2 regions of the Akkermansia sp. UNK.MGS-1 genome follow, and region 1 is predicted to be linked to the other one. Evidence: riboswitches for the same ligand, from Rfam matches in the RefSeq annotation. Region 1 holds a riboswitch; the other holds the start of a gene.
The links. A riboswitch is a leader RNA that binds a small molecule or an ion and turns the genes downstream of it on or off. The one in region 1 is predicted to bind cobalamin.

Region 1 (9,108 bases):
TTAAGCAGGAAGCATTCTTTATCCCTCCTTTGCGATGATCCCTCCCCATGCATCCGCCGGTTCCGCAGAACGGTATCCGTCCGCATACGGCCTGTCGGCCGCTGTCTGCCAGGCTCTGCGCGCCGCGTTCATTCCCCGCCGCATGCGCTGCCTGTGGGCAGCCGGGCTTGCGGCGGCGCTGGCGGCCAATCCCTATGTGCTCAACGATGGCCAAAGCCTGCTGATGAGCAGCATGGGCATCGCCTGCTCCGCATCCCTGCTCTGCGGCACCATTCTTCTCTGCCTGAAATACCGCTTCACCGCCTATGTCCTTCTTCCCGCCATCATTCTGTTCAATGCGGGCCTGTACATGATGCAGATGCGGTACGGATTGGTCCTGAACCTTTCCGTGCTTTCCAGCATGGCGGAGACCAATTTCCAGGAAGCCTGCGCCTTCTGCACCCCCGCTTCCATTGCAGGAACCCTGCTTCTGGCCGGGTTTATCTACCTGGCCATCTACTGGAGCCGCCGTTCCCTGCGCCAAAAAGCCACGTGGGGCGCACTGGCATGCATTTGGGGCCTGTACGCGGCCCTTCTGCTGCTGAGCATTCCGGCAGCCTCCTACAGCTCGGAACCCCTTTATCTTTACTACACGTCTGACAAGGCAAAAGGCTGGCCTCTCGTGGATATTGCAATGACGTGCAAACTGGCGGACGAATACATCACCCAGGATGCGGGGCGTTTCAACACATTGCGGAACCTTCCGTCCTGCGCGGAGCCCCTTTCCCAGTGCGAAGCCCCAGACGACCTGGCCGTGGTTTTCCACATGGGGGAGAGTGTCCGGGGGGACCATCTTCCCCTGAACGGTTACCATCGGAACACAATGCCCCGGCTTTCCAGAGAGCCCAACGTCGTTTCCTTCCCCCATGCCACTTCCTTCGGCATCGTGACCAGAATTTCCGCCATCGGCATGTTTACGGATGCGGAACTGTGCCGCCGCACTCCCGGTCACTCCTCCTTCATTGACCTGTTCAACAAACACGGATTCCGCACCGTCCGTATCATGGACCTGAGCGGAGATTCCATTCATGATTATTCCCTGGGCATCCTGACACGGAACTGCCGTGAACGGAGACAGACGCCGCTCCAGCACCAGACGCCCGGAATGATGCAGGAACGAACTTCCCTGGTCATGGAGGAATCCCTGAAAAACTTCGGCCGCAACAGGCAGCTTTATATCATTTACAATAACGGGAGCCATATGGCGTTCAGCTATCCCGCGCAGGCGGAACGTTTTACCCCGGCATCCTGCAATATGGACGACCCCAAGGCCCGTCTGGAAGAAACCGTCAATGCCTATGACAATTCCATCGTCGACCTGGATGCCTCCATTCACCGCATGATTGCACTGTTGAAGAACAGGCCCGCCATTTATTTTTACTGCTCCGACCACGGCGTAGCGCTGGGAGAGGAAGGAAAAATGTTCCAGGGCCATATCCTGCCGCCTGTTTACCGGCCTGCCATGTTCATCTGGTATTCGGACGCTTTCGCCTCACGCTATCCGGACATGGTGCGCGCCCTGAAAGCCAACCGGCTGAAAGCCGTCTCCCACGACCACATCTTCCATACCCTTCTTTCCCTGGCTTCCATCCGGTCGGAAATCGTCAGGAACGACCTGAATCTGGCTTCTCCGGACGCGCGGGAAACTCCGGCCCCCCTCCAGCCGGAAACGCTGGCGGAATGGCTGCCCATTCCCGCACCGCCGCAGCCGTAACAAGAGGAAGCCTCCACGCGCTCCGCGAGAAACAACAGGATGCGGCGGCTCCTACCGCACCCGGACTTGCAGAGGATGGCCGATGCACTCCCGGACACGGCGAGCCTCCGCTTCCCAGCCGGCAGCGGACCGAATGGGAGAAGCCTTGTCCCAAACCGCCCCCATGTACCATTCAAAGGGTTCTCCGTTCGCGACCTTCCTGAGCAAGTAGGTACAGCCTTCCGCATCCACCGCACGGCCTTCCGGAACCCAGGGCACGATTACGGCGGTTCCCAGGCATCCGTCATCCTTCCGGGGCCTGCTCCATGCGGTCATCAGGCCGCCGGACTCCCGGTCCTCCATAACCGCTTCATAATCATTTCTGCGCTTTCCGGTATCCATTCCCACACCGGCCTTCACCGTTTCAGTCCCCCGGACGTTCAAGACGCTGCGGACTTTGGAGAAACGGTTTCCCGCATCCAGCGTCACCCTTCGCGTCTCCGCCACACGCACGCCGCCGCCAATGTCCCACGGTGCATAAACCACCTCAAAAGCAGTCTGGACCGGGCCATTGTACAATGTCCGGGCGCTGGCCCAGTTTCTAGACACATGCGGTTTTCCATCCCTGAACACGGCAATGCCGCCGCAGCCCCGCCCCGGACCTACATTGTACATATCCAGTCCCCAACCGTGATCCCGGTGGTAATCCCCCCGTTTGTAAAATTCATTGATAACGGGAGCACCCGCGCGCTTGCTCCATACATCCGTCCCACTGGAAACCAGGCCCTCTCCCTCAGGGGCTGGCCTGGCGACGGCCGGACCGTAAATCCGGTGCGCCGTAAGATCATTTTCCCACGCGAAATCATCCAGCCGCTCCGGTACCGGACGGCTGAAACAGACATCCGCGGAAGGCGCTTCGCCCAAGCAGGAATTCTCCAGAATCCAGAAATCACGGATCGTCCCGGGACGGAAATTGCTCTGGAACAAAAGGGTATCCGTCGTTCCGTCACCATCCGTATCCGCCAGCTGATGCGGAATAACACGTCCGTGACGGACGTCAAAAACGCGAAGGCCGGCGGCATCACCGGAACCTCCGGACGGCCATGGAACCGACACGGTTTCAGCAGGGCGGAACCTGCCCAGGGGATTCGTAACGGTCACGGTCTTTTTCCGCGGATGATCCCGGCCAATGACATATTTACGCAACTCACTCCCGGCCATCAGGTAGGCCCCTGCGCCGTACACCTCCGTATCTTTCCCGGAATAATGGCCCGGCTTGTCCGCAATAGGCTGCACCCAGCCCAGCGCGCCCTCCTTGCTGACCGCATCACAGGCGGCCTTCCAGGCTTTACGGATGGAGGGAAGGTATTCATCCGCATCCAGATATCCCTGGTTCACTCCCCACAGCATCCCGTACATGATAAAGAGGGTGCCGCTCATCTCTTTCAAGGGAGGTTCGTCCGGATCCAGCAGGCTCGCATGCCAGGAACCGTCGGGCGACTGGCATTTTTTCAGGGCTGCCGCCAGACGTTTAAGCAAGTCTTCATAAAAGGGGCGGGAAGGCCAGTCCGCAGGCATGTCCTGCAAAATAAGAGGCAATCCGGCAATCACCCAGCCGTTGCCCCGGCTCCAGAACATCTTTTTCCCATTTGCCGCCGGAACGGTAAAATAGCGGGAATCCCGGAAAAACAGGCCCTCCTCCCGGTCAAAAAGATAGTCGCAGGTAAGCTTGTATTCCCTATCCATAAACTCCAGATAACGGCGGTCTCCGGTATAGGCCGCCAGTTTTACGAACACGGGAGGAGACATAAACAGGGCGTCCGACCAGCTCCAGCGGTCCTGGCAGCCCGGAGTCAGGAATTGGAGGGAAGCGGAGGAAGGCCGGTTCATCACCTTGTCCAGCACGGCGCGAATCTTTTCAGCTGCGGCGGGATTGCCGTCTTCCATCGCCATCTCCATCCAGGCATGCCCCACGGCATGGTCGTCCGCATGATAATGCCGGTTCAGGGTCTTCCATTCCTGCTCTTCTCCCGCTTTTCTCAGCAACGGCAGCCCCGGCCCTTCCGGAACGGACAGGCCATATTGCACCAGGCCGGAATAAAAGGCACCGTAAGTCCAATGCAGCGGCGAACGTTTTTTGGGATGCTTCGCCTGCCATTCCGCCACCAGCTGAAGATTGTCCCGGATGGTCTTTTCATTCCAGTCTGCGGAAGCCCCGGAAACGGAAGTTCCTGCGGAAAGCATGGAAAGGACCGGCAACAGAAAGTATTTCTTCCATCCATTTTTTGAAAAGGCAAAGAAACGCATGTCATATCATACGGGAAAAGAAGGCTGGAATTTTCTTGTAACAAGAATTTTTCTTTTTCCGCGCTCCTCCAGACCGGGAAAGGAACGCAAGGGCATATATGGTGCCATGACGGAAAAGAAAGCTGTGTTATCAATCATTTTTCTACCGTCATATACCATATATAGCATATGAATAATTATTTAACACATTATTTATACATTTTTCTTGCGGGAGGTCTCTTTCTGTGATTCATTGCGTTCCAGCGCAGGTAACGGAAGACGGTGAAAATCCGTCGCGGACGCGCCGCTGTAACCGGTAGACGATGGACCGGACACTGGCTGCCCAGGCAGCCGGGAAGTCCCCATCACATGTCGCACCGGAAGCCAGAAGACGACCTGATGCTGCCGTATTCCCATCCCGCGGACAGGATGAACATACGCACAGGTCTTCGGCATGCCCTCCCTTTCCGGGAATGCACACATGCGGTCGGCCCCTGCCTATGGTCTTTCCAGGCTTTTGCCCAGGCTCGCGGATGAGCGGTCACCACCCTTTCCAAGCGAGAAACCCACCATGGCAACAAGCATCATCAAACGTTCCGGGAAAAAGGAACAATACCAGGGCTATAAGATTGAAGAGGCCATTAGAAAAGCCTTCCACAGTTCCGGGACCGCCTACAACCGTTCCATCTATGAAGAGGTGGAAGCCAAGCTGAGCCATCAGGACAGCGCGCATGTGGAAGAGATTCAGGACATGATTGAACGCGCCCTGTTCCGCTCCGGATATTTTGACACGGCCAAGGCCTTCATCACCTACCGTTTCCTGCACAAGATGCAGCGCGAACAGCTTGGCGGCCTTTATTCCGGCAATACCTACGTGGACTGCAAGCAGACGGTAGAGGAATATATCGGCCAGAGCGACTGGCGCATTGCCGCCAACTCCAATACCACGTATTCCAATGCGGGGCTCATCAACAACACGGCGGGCAAGGTAATCGCCAACTATTGGCTGGACCAGGTTTACTCCGCACGGGAAGGAGCCGCGCACCGGGAAGGGGATTACCACATCCATGACCTGGATTGCCTGACCGGATACTGCGCCGGATGGAGCCTACGCAACCTGCTCAATGAAGGATTCAACGGCGTGCGCAGCCGCGTGAACAGCAGGCCGCCCCGCCACTTCCGGGAAGCCCTGGGCCAAATGGCGAACTTTCTGGGCATTCTGCAAAGCGAATGGGCCGGCGCCCAGGCCTTCAGCTCCTTTGACACCTTCTTGGCTCCCTACGTTTTCAAAGACCAGACGGACTTCCCCCGCATCAAGAAAGACATCCGCAGTTTCGTCTACAACCTGAACGTACCCTCACGCTGGGGACAGTCTCCCTTTACCAATGTCACAATCGACTGGACTGTGCCGCGCGACCTGCGGGATCAGGCCCCCTTCAGCGGAGGGGAACACCTCTTTGAAGGAATAGAAGACGCGAACCTGCTCGCCCTGGCTAGGGAACGCGGAGCCAACAAGCTGACGGAGCTGACCTACAAGCATTTCCAGAAGGAAATGAACCTGATCAACAAGGCCTTTTACGAAGTTCTTACGGAAGGGGACAGCACCGGACAGCCCTTTACCTTCCCCATCCCCACCGTCAACATCACGGAAGATTTTGACTGGGAAGGGGAAAACGTGCCTCTCCTGTTTGAAAACGCCGCCAAAATCGGTTCCTCTTACTTCCAGAACTTCATCGGCAGCCAGTACACCGTCAATGAACACGGGGAACGCGTGCCTGACGAACGGGCCTACAAGCCGGATGCCGTGCGTTCCATGTGCTGCCGTCTCCAGCTGGACCTGCGGGAACTGCTCAAACGCGGCGGCGGCCTTTTCGGCTCCGCGGAAATGACCGGCTCCATCGGCGTAGTGACCATCAACCTGGCCCGGCTGGGCTACCTGTTCAAGCAAAACCGGGAGGCCCTGTTCGCCAGGCTGGGAGAACTGCTGGATCTGGCCAAATCCTGCCTGGAAAAGAAAAGGGCCTTCGTTCAGGAAATGTACGACCGCGGCCTGTACCCCTACACCAAACGCTACCTGCCCACCTTCCGCAACCATTTCTCCACCATTGGCGTCAACGGGATGAACGAGCTGCTGCGCAATTTCTCCAACGACACAATGGACATCACCTCTGAAGAAGGCAGGGCCTTTGCTGAAGAGATTTTGGAATTCATCCGCTTGCGAATGCAGGAATACCAGGAGGAAACCGGCAATCTGTACAACCTGGAAGCCACGCCCGCGGAAGGCACCACGCACCGTTTCGCCCGCGAAGACCAGAAACGCTATCCTGACATCATCCAGGCCGGCCCTGTGGGGCAGCGTTATTACACGAACAGCTCCCAGCTTCCCGTGGACCACACGAGCGACCTGTTCCGGGCGCTCCAGCTTCAGGACGAACTTCAATGCTGCTACACGGGAGGAACCGTCTTCCACATGTACATGAACGAAGCCATCAGCTCCCCGGAAGCGTGCCGGGACATTGTCCGCAAAGTGCTGACCCGCTTCCGCATGCCGTACCTCACCGTCACCCCGCTCTTCTCCGTCTGCGAAAAGCACGGCTATCTGCGCGGGGAACATGAATACTGCCCCTTCTGCGATGAGGAGCTGCTCCACATCCACAGGCATGAATGAAAATCGTTTTTCCTATAGACGCCCGACTTCAAAACCCAACCATTAATACGACAATGACCAAACAGGAAATATTAAGCAAGTACGCACAGGACCGGACCCGCTGCACCGTTTACACGCGCGTCATGGGCTATCACCGCCCTGTGGAAACTTTCAACGCCGGTAAACAGGGCGAGTTCCATGACCGCGTCCACTTCGTGGAACCGGGCCGCCCCTGTTCCTGCTCCGTCCAAACGGAACAGCCGCGATAATTCTCCCAACAACATATGCGAAGTCGATGGGAACGGGTCGGGGCATAGCAGACATCACGCCGCTCACCTTGCTGGATTTTCCAAATAAGGTGGCCTGCATCTTCTGGCTGAGAGGCTGTAATTTGTTTTGTCAGTACTGTTACAACGTCTCCCTGGTCAGGGGCACGGATTCTCCCGCCGGAGACCGGACGGACTATCTTGATTTTCTCAGAGATCGGGTGGGATTTCTGGACGGGGTGGTCCTGTCCGGCGGCGAGTGCACGCTGTGTCCCGACCTTATCCCTATCTGCCGCAATATACGGCAGCTTGGTTTCGCAGTCAAAATAGACACCAACGGCACCCGGCCCGGCGTAGTGAAAACGCTGGTGGAGGAAGGGCTTTGCGACTACATTGCACTAGATTACAAAGCGCCGGAAAAATTGTTCGGCTCCATTACCGGGCGTCCGGACTTATTTCCCTTCTTTACTCAAACACTGGATTATCTGATCAACAAAAATTTCCCGTTTGAGGTTCGGACGACAATCCACTCCGACCTTCTCGGCGAAAAGGAAATCAACCAGATCAGCGGGGATTTGACGTCGCGCGGCTATAGAGGGACCTACTACCTTCAAAATTTTTTTAATACAGAGGAAACACTCGGCCAAATCAGCGCTCCCGAACGGATGATTGACTTATCCCTGCTGAACACACACATCCCCATAGGGTTGCGCAATTTTCCCATCACAGAGAAAGCTCCAGGCTCCAACTCCGGAAAACAGCAGCCGTCCCCTCTGACATAATTTTTTTAAATAAAAGTTTCTATTTGTAAAATCGGGAAGTACCCTTCCGCCCGCCAACCATATTACCAGTTATTATTCATGAGTGAAACCCAAAACAAGCTGCTCAAGGCAGCTATCAGCCTGGCCGCCGCAGGAGTCGTCTTCTTCCTGCCTTTCGCTTCATGGGGAATCCAATTAAGCCCTATTGAAATCCGCGTCATCGCCATGTTCGTCATGGCGGCGCTCTTCTGGATTTTGGAACCCATCCCTATCTGGACCACCTCCGTGATGGTCATTACCCTGTCCCTGCTGTGCGTCTCCAACGGCTCTCTCTCATTCTTGATGCCGGAGCGCTATGACAAGGCGGCGGTATCCTCCATTCTGGATGACGCCATAGGCAAAGGGATCAATCCGGAGATAGTCGGCAAATTGAAGGAAAATGTCGAAAACCGGTTAAATAAGAAAACCAAGCTGGACGCGGAAGAAGTGAGGATGACCCTGGGGTTCCAGCTCATGGACGCTTATGAAAAAATAGATCTGAACGCACAGGAACTGTCCCGTGAAGGAAAAACGGAAGAAGCCGCCGGGCAGGAATCCATAGCCGCCCAGCTCAAGACCGCGGCCGGGCGCCTGTACAGCAAGGAAATAACCTCGCGCATCCAGGGGCTGCAATTTGTCAACACCATGCAGCAAAAATCCACGATGGCCACCTTCGCGGATCCCATCATCATGCTTTTCCTGGGCGGCTTTTTCCTGGCTGCGGCCGCAACCAAATACAGGCTGGACATGAACCTGGCCAAAGTACTTTTAAAACCCTTCGGCACCAATCCCAAATTCGTACTTCTGGGGCTGATGTCCGTAACGGCCCTTTTCTCCATGTTTATGAGCAATACGGCTACGGCCGCCATGATGCTCGCCATCCTGACGCCGGTGCTGGCCCTGTTCACTCCGGAAGACAAAGGCCGCGCCGCCTTTGCCCTGGCCATCCCCATCGCCGCCAACCTCGGCGGTATCGGAACGCCTATCGGCACGCCCCCCAACGCAATCGCGCTGAAGGCATTGCAGGGTATGGGGCTGGACGTCTCCTTCGGCAAATGGCTCATGTTCGGCATTCCTTTCGTCATCGTCATGATTCTGATTGCATGGCTTCTCCTGCTGTGGCTGTTCCCCATCTCTCAAAAGAAACTGGAACTGCAGGTGGGCGGTAAATTCCTGAGAACCCCCAAGGCCATTATCGTTTACGTCACCTTTGCCGTTACCGTCCTACTGTGGGTAACGGGTAAGGGCGTGCACGGGCTGGACTCCAATACCATCGCCATGATTCCCATCGCCGTCTTTGCCATTACGGAAACCATCACCAGGGAAGACTTGAAGAAAATGGGCTGGGACGTGCTCTGGCTGGTAGCCGGCGGCTTT
Region 2 (9,108 bases), on a different contig from region 1:
CCTGATACCGTTTTTCAAAAACCTTACGGGAACAGACACTGTAGGTAAGAGAATCCAGACGCAGGTCCACCCCGCACTTCAGGGCCTCCTGCCGGAGAATGGAACAGACGTTGGTCATCAGGACGGATGAATCCGCAAACGTCAGTTCCACCACCAGCCGTTCTCCCCGTTCATTTTTCAGCACGCCGTCAGTCCCCATTTCCCGGTAGCCGGCGCGGGCAAAATATTCCATGGCTTTTTTCTTGCTGTATTCCGGAGCTTTCAGCGGAAGAGTCAGGTCTCCGTACCCCTCCATGTAGGAACCGAGCCTTCTCATATTCCCGCGGAACAAAGTATCAATCACCAGGCCCATGTTCACGGAATGCGCCAGCCCGCGGCGGATATCCGGATTTTTCAACAGTTTGTCCGAGCAATTCAGATACAGTCCGTACGGGGGACAGGCGTAATTGGCTTCCAGACTGTATTTATCTATATAGCCCCGGTGCACTTCCGGCAGTTCCAGACCCGTTTCCCACACCTCCGGCTTGCGAACGTTCATGATGTCCAGTTCCCCGCGGCGGAACATTTCAACCGCCTTGTTTTCCATGTTCACAAACACATGTTCCACCTGGTCCGCATTGCAGGAATGGCGGTAATACTTCCTGTCCTTCGCCCACCAATTTTTCACGCGGGCCAGGGTAATGCTTTCTCCTATCCGGATTTTAGCGGGAACAACCATGTAGCCACCCGTATTTGGAGGGACTTTCCACTGGTAGCGTTCCAGAAACAGAGCGTTGAAATCATGGTAAAAACCGGGATGGGCCGGATGAAAATCCGCACAGGCCATGTAAGGCAGCAGCGGCCCGCGGGACGGCAGCGTCAGGGCAATGATGGAATCCCCGTATACCGTAATCTGATCATACATGGAACGGAACAGGGTTGTCCAGAACGGATCCCGGGCAAAACCGGACGTACGGAGGCAAATGTTCAGCAGAAAATCCTGCGCTTTCACGATGCGTCCGTCCGAATAGGCCGCTTCCGGATCCAGATGATAAAAAACAGTTTTTCCGTCTGCGGACAAGGCCCAGCGGTCCGCCAGGCCCGGAATGGGACGGAAGGTTTCCGGATGAAGCCCCACGAGGGGAAGCCACACGTTGTCAATGGCGGAGTAATTGAAAAAATTTTCACTTCCCGGCCCGAAAGCACGCAAAGTTCCGGGAAACGGAGTATTGATCCACAACCGGACTCTTCCACCCTTGACGGCGCGCGGATCACCCACATCCGGCTCTTCCATTCCGGTTTGCCATTCCAATCCGTCCGGAACGTCTTCCAGAGGAAGAAGGCGGATATGGTCTTTCAATAACAGCCTTTTCCTGATGCGTTCCACGGAACGAGCCTGTTCCGCCAAACGCCGGCCGTCCCCTTCCCCGCGGGAAACGACCAGAAGTTTTTCCTTCCTCTCCCCTTCAGCCAATTCACGGCGCAGCTCCCGTTCCACGGCCCTGTTCCAGCGTTCCACAAAACCGTCAAATACGGCAGGCATCCCCCTGCCGTCCATCCGGCCGGAAAATTCATGCCAAACATTCTTCTCACGCTGGGAAAAGTAAAAGACACCTCCCAGAAAGACGGAAAGGGCCAATGCCCCCAGTATGGATATCCAGCGCAACACAACTCAGATGGCCGCCACATGTTAACCGATTCCGGAAACTACGGAAAACAGAAAACCCATCTTCCGCGCGGAACCGTTCACTTCGCCTGAAACAGTCCGCAAGACGGAAGATGGGGGAGCAATCAACAATTAATATTGAAAGGAACTTAGAATTCGACCGTCACACCGCCGAAGATTCCGAATCCACGGGCTTCACGCGGGCCGAAGTTATAATCATTCGTCATGATGAACTTCTGGTCAAACAGGTTTTCCAGACGCACATGGAGGGACACATTGTCCGTTGCCTGGTAACGGGCAAACAGGCGCGCCGTAAAGAAATTGTCCAGACGGGCATAATTGTAATCCGTGCGTCCCATGGCGGCCGTTACGCCGAAGCCGACCGTCAGCTTTTCAACCGGGGAGGTATAAACCTCTGCGTTGATGGTGTGGCGGGCGGTATTGGCCATCTGAATGGTTTCGTATTTGCCGATGGAATCGCGCTTGGGCATCGTGAAGGTGTAATTGGCATAATAGCCGCTGTTCCACGCGTCCTTGAACTGTCCCTTGAACGCCACTTCCACGCCGTAGGAAGTGCAGTGGGAATAATTGGTGTAAGTGGTATAGGAGTTCGGCCAGGTGCCTACGCTCATGGTGCCGATTTCATCGTCGATACGGGTCCAGAAGCCCGTCACGGAAGCATAATGGCCGTCCGCCAGACGCTGTTCCACCCCCAGATCGCCGCCCAGGGACTTGGACACATCCAGATCAGGGTTGCCAACATAACCATAATTGGCCGCATACTGCTCAAAATAGGTGGGCGCGCGGAAACCGGAACCCACGGAACCGAAAATACGGGTGGGGGAATCCTTGCCCGTCACTTTCCAGGAATTGGAATAACGCCACGTAAAATGATTGTTCCAGACGGAATCATGTTCCAGGCGCAGGGCCACGCTGGCGTCAAAGCTGTCCGTGGGTGACCACATTTGCTCCGCAAAGAAGGCAAGCGTGCTCTGCCATTCATCCTTGGCAACGTAATTGTTTTCGCTCATGTAGTCGGAACGGTCCCAGGCCATGCCGGCGATGGTTTTCCATTCCTTGTTCCACGTCAGCGCATTACGCCACTCCGCCTGAAAACGGCGGTTGCGCATCACATTGGGCTGGAAATCAAATCCGGGAGTATGGCAGGAATAGTCCATGTTGTAATGCCCCACCATGAAGCTGGTGGACCACAGCTTGGAAATTTCCGCATCCACACGTCCTGTCACCAGGTTGCTGCGGTTCTTGTCTTCCGTATTGTACAGATGGGGATCCGGAACGGAAGGCCACTGGTTATAATCCACATACGGCGTGGGATATTCAAAGTAGGAATCCAGGCGGCGATAGGTAAAGCTCACCTTCACCTTGTCATTGATATCATAGCCCAGGCGCACGGCTTCCTGCCACTGGCGGAAATCGTTCATGCCTGTCCTGTTGTCATAAATGGCCGGATAGATTGACGGATCGTTTTCCGTAGTTTCAAACCCAACGCCTACAAAATAGGAAAGCTTCTTGATCTTGCCGGAGGAAGTGACATAGCTGTTGAAAGAGCCGAAAGAACCGGCCTCCGCAAAAATCCTGGTTACGGGATCGCCTTCCCCCTCCGGAGTATCCATCGCGACAACGCCTCCAATGGCGCCGGAACCAAAAACGGCGCCCTGCGCTCCTTTCACCACTTCCACATTGCCCACCGTAAAGAGATTGGTGATGCCCAGCAGCTTGTTGCCGGACATGTTGGCATCACTGATGCGCATGCCGTCAACCATGGTCAGAGTGTAGGTATCCTTGTTCATCCCGCGGATGACGGTGTTGCTCACGGAACCGCGCTGCCAGGTGCCGCCTCCGTCCAGCGTGAAAACGCCGGGCGTCTGGGAAAGGGCTCCCGTCAGGGTTTCAATGCCCGCCTTCTGGAATTCTTCCGGATTGATGATGGAAACGGACACTCCAGACCGGTTGTACGGCACGCCCACAAAGTGGGATGCCATAGTCAGTTCCGGCATAACCTGCATGGTTTCCGTCCTGACGGAGGGCTTGGAGTCTTCCTTTTTAGCGGACTCGGCAAGAGAGGACTGGCCTGCGAATGCGGCAAGGCCAACAGCAATTGCGCCCATTTGAAGGGCTTTCTTCGTATAAAGCATGGTTGTAGTGCCTTACGTTCGGTAACTCGCCGAACAGTTGGACAACCTCACAGGCTGGTTTTCTGGCTTGCGAGGCAGGCTCGCTTACAGTGGCGGTACCGCTCCGGACTCACACCGGTATTCCCCATTTATTTCCTGCCCGGCTACGGGCGTCCCTGAGGTCTGTAACCCTTCCCATAAGGGTTCATGGGACGGATGAAATACCAAAGAGACCGGTATGACAAGACAAAAAAATTTTTCTTTGAACATCCAGATGAATTGCAGTCGTTTTCCCTTTTCAGCGTATTGTTCTCCATCCCTCTTTTCCTCACGGGGCTTTCCATTTTTGTCTTGTCACTCCCGGCGCATACAGGACATGATGCGCTCATGACGCTCCTTGTTCCCACGTTCCCGCAACAGGGAAGATTTCCCGTCTCCGGCGAAGCTTCCGGCTACGTGGAATTCCGAACTTGCAAGGCGCTTCCTTTTTTTCTCCGGCGCGGGCAGCCCTTCGGTACGCCGGTTCCAATTACTGTGGCATGAACGTTTTTTCACATGGCGGAGATTTAAAATCCCTGGCGGAGGAGGCCTGCCGCCCGGAACGGGATATTTTGGACTTCAGCGTCAACCTGAGGCCGGAAGGTATGCCGGAGTTCATCGTTTCAGCATTGTGGAAGGCCATGGAAAACGCAGTACCCTACCCTTCTCCGGATGCGGCGGATCTACGGGAACTGGCGGCGGTTCATTACGGGCTTCCTTCCGGCTGCTTCGTATTTGGAAACGGGGCCAATGAACTCATTCACGCTCTTCCGCGCGCATTAAACCTTAAACAGGCCGTCATTCCGGAACCCGCTTTTTCCGAATACAGGCTGGCCTGCCTGCGCCACGGCACGGATGTTCTTTCCATCCGGACGGAGGAACGAAATTCCTTCCTCCCGTCTCTTTGCCGTCTGGAGGAACAGGCCGCAGACGGAAGCGCTGTTTTTCTGGCAAATCCCAGCAATCCGTCCGGCGGCCTGCTGGACGCAGCGGCCCTGCACAGGGTTGTCCAGAGCCGCCCCGAAGTCCTCTGGATCATTGACGAATCTTTCATGGATTACGTACAAGGAGCGGAATCACTGCTCCGTGAAGCGGCCCTCCTTCCCAACCTGGTGGTTCTGCGCTCCCTGACCAAATTTTACGGCATGGCCGGCGTCCGGTGCGGTTTTTCCATCTGTGCCGCTCCGCTCGCGGAGCGGCTGCGGCAATCCCTGCCCGCCTGGAACGTGAATGCCTTTGCGGCGGCAGCGGTGAAGGCCGTGCTGGCACAGCCCTCCTCCTGGGCAGACAGGGAACGCACCCGGAACCGGGAACGCCGGGACGACCTGTTCCGCAGGCTCTCCTCCCTGCCGGGCTCCGCCGTACTCCCGTCCGAGGCCAACTTCCTTCTCTTCCGCCTGGCGGGGGCGCCTCATGGCCTGGCAGCCCGGCTCCTGAAAAAATACGGCATCGCACTGCGCGACTGTTCCAATTATCCGGGGCTGGAAACGAGCGGCTGGTTGCGCTCCGGCGTCCGCACGCCGGAGGAACACGCCCTGCTGGCGGAAGCTCTGCGCGCCGAACTGGCGGGAAACGGCCCCTCCATTATCCGTAAGGCTCCCAAACCGGCCCTGATGATTCAGGGCACCTGCTCCGATGCAGGAAAAAGCGTTCTCACGGCAGCCCTGTGCCGCATTTTCCTTCAGGACGGCTATCACGTGGCGCCGTTCAAGGCGCAGAACATGGCTCTCAACTCCGGCGTAACTGCGCTGGGAGAGGAAATGGGCCGCGCCCAGCTGGTGCAGGCCCAGGCCTGCCGCATTGATCCGGATGCCAGAATGAACCCCATTCTTCTCAAGCCCCATTCCAATACCGGCTCCCAGGTGATCGTGATGGGGCGCCCCGTAGGCCGCATGGACGCGCGGGAATACTTCACGGCTAAAAGGCGCTTCTGGCCGGACGTATGCAAAGCATACGATTCCCTGGCGGACGAATATGAACTCCTCTGCCTGGAAGGGGCCGGAAGCCCCGGAGAAATCAATCTGAAATCAGCAGACGTGGTCAACATGAACATGGCCCGCTACGCGCGTGCCAGAGTCCTGCTCGCCGGGGACATTGACCGTGGCGGAGTGTACGCCTCCTTTCTGGGAACGTGGATGACATTCGCCCCGTGGGAAAAAGAACTGCTGGCGGGGTTCGTGGTCAACAAATTTCGAGGAGATCCGGATCTGCTGGCCCCGGCGCACAGCTACATGCGGAACCGTACGGGCAAGCCTGTGCTGGGCGTCATCCCGATGATGCGGGACATCAACATTCCGGAAGAAGACCGCGCCACGCTGCCCCCTGGCCACGGGGAGCACGGGAAACATGCGGATTGCCTGGATGTGGCCGTAGTCATGCCCGCCCACGTCTCCAACTTCACGGACTTCGCCCCTCTGGCGGCGGAGCCGGACGTCCGGCTCCGCCAGGTGCGGACACGGGAGGAATGGGGAAATCCGGACCTGGTCATTCTGCCCGGCACTAAAAGCGTGGCTGCGGACCTGGCTTCTCTCCGTTCCGCCGGGCTGGAAGAACCCATCCGCCGTCATGCCGAAAAGGGAAAGTGGCTTCTGGGCGTCTGCGGAGGGCTGCAAATGCTGGGGACGGACATTCTGGACCCGCTGCACATGGAATCCCCGGAGGAGCGCACGCCAGGACTGGGGCTGCTGGAACTTTCCACCACCTTCTCTTCAGCCAAAACCCTGATCAACGTGCGCCGGGCAAGCACGCCGCTGCCCGTTCCCGCCGCAGGTTATGAAATCCACCATGGCGTCACCAGCCATCAAGAATCCAGCCCCCCCGTCATGTTCCGGGAAGACGGCTCCCCCTGCGGCTACGGCAAAGGCCGTATCTGGGCCACGTATCTGCACGGCATGCTGGACGGAGACCAATTCCGCCGCGCATTCATCAACATGGTCAGGAAAGATTCAGGGCTGAAAGCCAACCCAGCCCTGCACACCGCCTATGACCTGGACGGAGCGCTGGACCGCCTGGCGGACGTGGTCCGGAAACATCTGGACCTGAAAACCATTTACCGAGCTCTCCAACTGAAACGCTGACCCATGTTCCCGTGCCCGTTCATCCTGCCTGCGGCCTTCCTGCTGGATATTCTGGCGGGAGAACCGCCCAACAGGTTCCATCCCGTCTGTTTGATCGGCCGGTGCGCGCGCCGCATGGAAACACTGGCGAGGCAAAGGTGGGGAGGAACTTTTCATGCGGGAATGGCGGCAGCGCTGGCAACCTGCATTGCCGCATGGTTCGGCTGCGCGGCGCTCTTCCTTCCCTTTTCCCTGTTACCCTCCCCCTGGGCACCCTGGATTCCGTCCGTTCTGGTCATTTACATCTGCATGGCCCCGCGCAGCCTGGCCGAGCATGCCCGGAAGGTGGAAAACGCCCTGCGCAGCGGGAACGCCGGAGAGGCCCGGCACTCCGTCTCCATGATCGTGGGACGGGATACGGAACGGATGGACGTCTACGGCATCGCCAGAGCGGCCATTGAAAGCGTGGCGGAGAACTTGACGGATGGCGTTTTTTCCACCCTGTTCTGGGCCTCAGCAGGCTGCCTGGCAGGAGGCGCCTCCGGGGCGGCTTCCGCCGCGCTGGCGCATCGTGTTTTCAACATCCTGGATGCCATGTGGGGGAAAAAAAATGACCGGTACAAACACTTCGGCACCTTTGCCGCACGCACGGATGACGCGCTCAACTTCATCCCCGCACGCCTTATTTTACCGTGTATTTCCTTTTCCTCCCTGATGGTGAAAGGAACCTCCGCCCGGAGGGCGCTCACCATGGGATGGGCCTTCCGGAACGCCCACGCCAGCCCCAATTCCGCATGGAGCGAAGCGGCCTTCGCTGGAGCGCTGGGCCTCCGTCTCGGGGGCCCGGTCTCTTACAAGGGAATTCCTGCAAACTACCCCTGGATAGGAACAGGGCGAACCAAAGCCTCCGCCAGCGACCTGGCCCTGGCCATTCGGCTCATGTGGACGACTGCCGCCACGGGTACGCTGGCGTTCACTCTCCTTCTTCTCTTCACCCCCCACTTCTGGACATCATGAACAAACTGCATATCCCCCCGTTGGACGAACAGGCCGCAAAAGCGGCCCTGGAACATCAGAAAATTCTGGCCAAGCCTCCCCTTGCCCTGGGAAAACTGGAACCCGTGGCCATCCGTATTGCCGGCATGACCGGCAATCCCGCGCCGCGCCTGAAGGACAAAGCCATAGTCCTGTTCGCCGCGGACCACCACATCGCCGACCACGGCCTCAGCCTGACATCCACGGACGTTACCTACATCCAGACCCGCAACTTCCTTCAGGGCGGAGGCACGATCAACGCCTTTACACGCAACGCGGGAGCACGCCTTTCCGTAGTGGACGTAGGCGTCAATTACGACTTCGGCGACCTGCCGGGGCTGGTCAAAAGAAAAGTCATGCACGGCGCCAACGACTTCAGCAGGGGGCCGGCCATGACGCGGGAACAGGCCCTGAAATGCCTGCAAGTGGGCATTGACATGGCCCGTGAAGAAAAAAACAAAGGGCTGGACATTGTGGCCGCCGGAGAAATGGGCATTGGCAACACCACCCCCTCTTCCGCCATCGTGGCCGTGCTCACAGGCACCCCTGTGGAAACCGTGACGGGACGCGGTTCCGGCGTCAGAGGAGAAGTCATCCGCAAAAAAATAAAACTCATCGAACAGGGAATCGCCCTGAACAAGCCAGACCCTTCCGATGCCATTGACGTGCTGGCGAAGGTGGGAGGACCGGAAATAGGAGCCATGGCCGGACTGATGCTGGGGGCGGCCTCCCTGCGCGTCCCCATCGTCATTGACGGCTTCATTGCCGGGGCGGCCGCGGCCATCGCCCAGGGCATTCGCCCGGAAGCGGCGCAATACTTCATCGGCTCCCACAACTCCGCGGAACCGGGGCATAAGCTCATTATGGACCACATCGGCGTCACCATGTACATGGACCTGGGCCTCTGCCTGGGGGAAGGCACGGGGGCGGCCCTGTTCTTTCCCCTGCTGGACGCCGCCACGCGCGTACTTTCTGAAATGAAAACCCTGCCGGAACTGGACATCACCGTTCCGCGCTGACCCTTTCTTCCCTGTATCCATGGCTGTCATCACCACCATCCGCTCCGCCTTCGGCTTCCTGACCCGGCTACCCGTAGGGCCGTGGCCGCTGCAAAATGACCTGAACGGAATTTCCGCCTGGCTACCGCTGGTTGGCCTGGTGGTGGGGGGGCTTGCGGGTGGCCTGACCTGGACGGCAA

Region 2: linked by a shared signal. The riboswitch ahead of WW58_RS04385 (TonB-dependent receptor plug domain-containing protein) and the one ahead of WW58_RS00195 (ribonucleoside triphosphate reductase) in region 1 are both predicted to bind cobalamin.

What each region holds. Positions count from the first base shown of each region.
Region 1 is NZ_LBCB01000001.1:39,986-49,093, reverse strand. It holds gene WW58_RS00205 (phosphoethanolamine transferase) at 35-1,753, shown strand; gene WW58_RS12615 (glycoside hydrolase family 88 protein) at 1,805-3,976, opposite strand; cobalamin riboswitch at 4,235-4,432, shown strand; gene WW58_RS00195 (ribonucleoside triphosphate reductase) at 4,590-6,686, shown strand; gene nrdD (anaerobic ribonucleoside-triphosphate reductase) at 6,740-6,934, shown strand; gene WW58_RS00185 (anaerobic ribonucleoside-triphosphate reductase activating protein) at 6,961-7,713, shown strand; gene WW58_RS00180 (SLC13 family permease) at 7,792-9,108, shown strand, end outside.
Region 2 is NZ_LBCB01000008.1:168,169-177,276, forward strand. It holds gene WW58_RS04380 (extracellular solute-binding protein) at 1-1,648, opposite strand, end outside; gene WW58_RS04385 (TonB-dependent receptor plug domain-containing protein) at 1,795-3,801, opposite strand; cobalamin riboswitch at 3,837-3,973, opposite strand; gene WW58_RS04395 (cobyric acid synthase) at 4,320-6,896, shown strand; gene cbiB (adenosylcobinamide-phosphate synthase CbiB) at 6,900-7,892, shown strand; gene cobT (nicotinate-nucleotide--dimethylbenzimidazole phosphoribosyltransferase) at 7,889-8,929, shown strand; gene cobS (adenosylcobinamide-GDP ribazoletransferase) at 8,949-9,108, shown strand, end outside.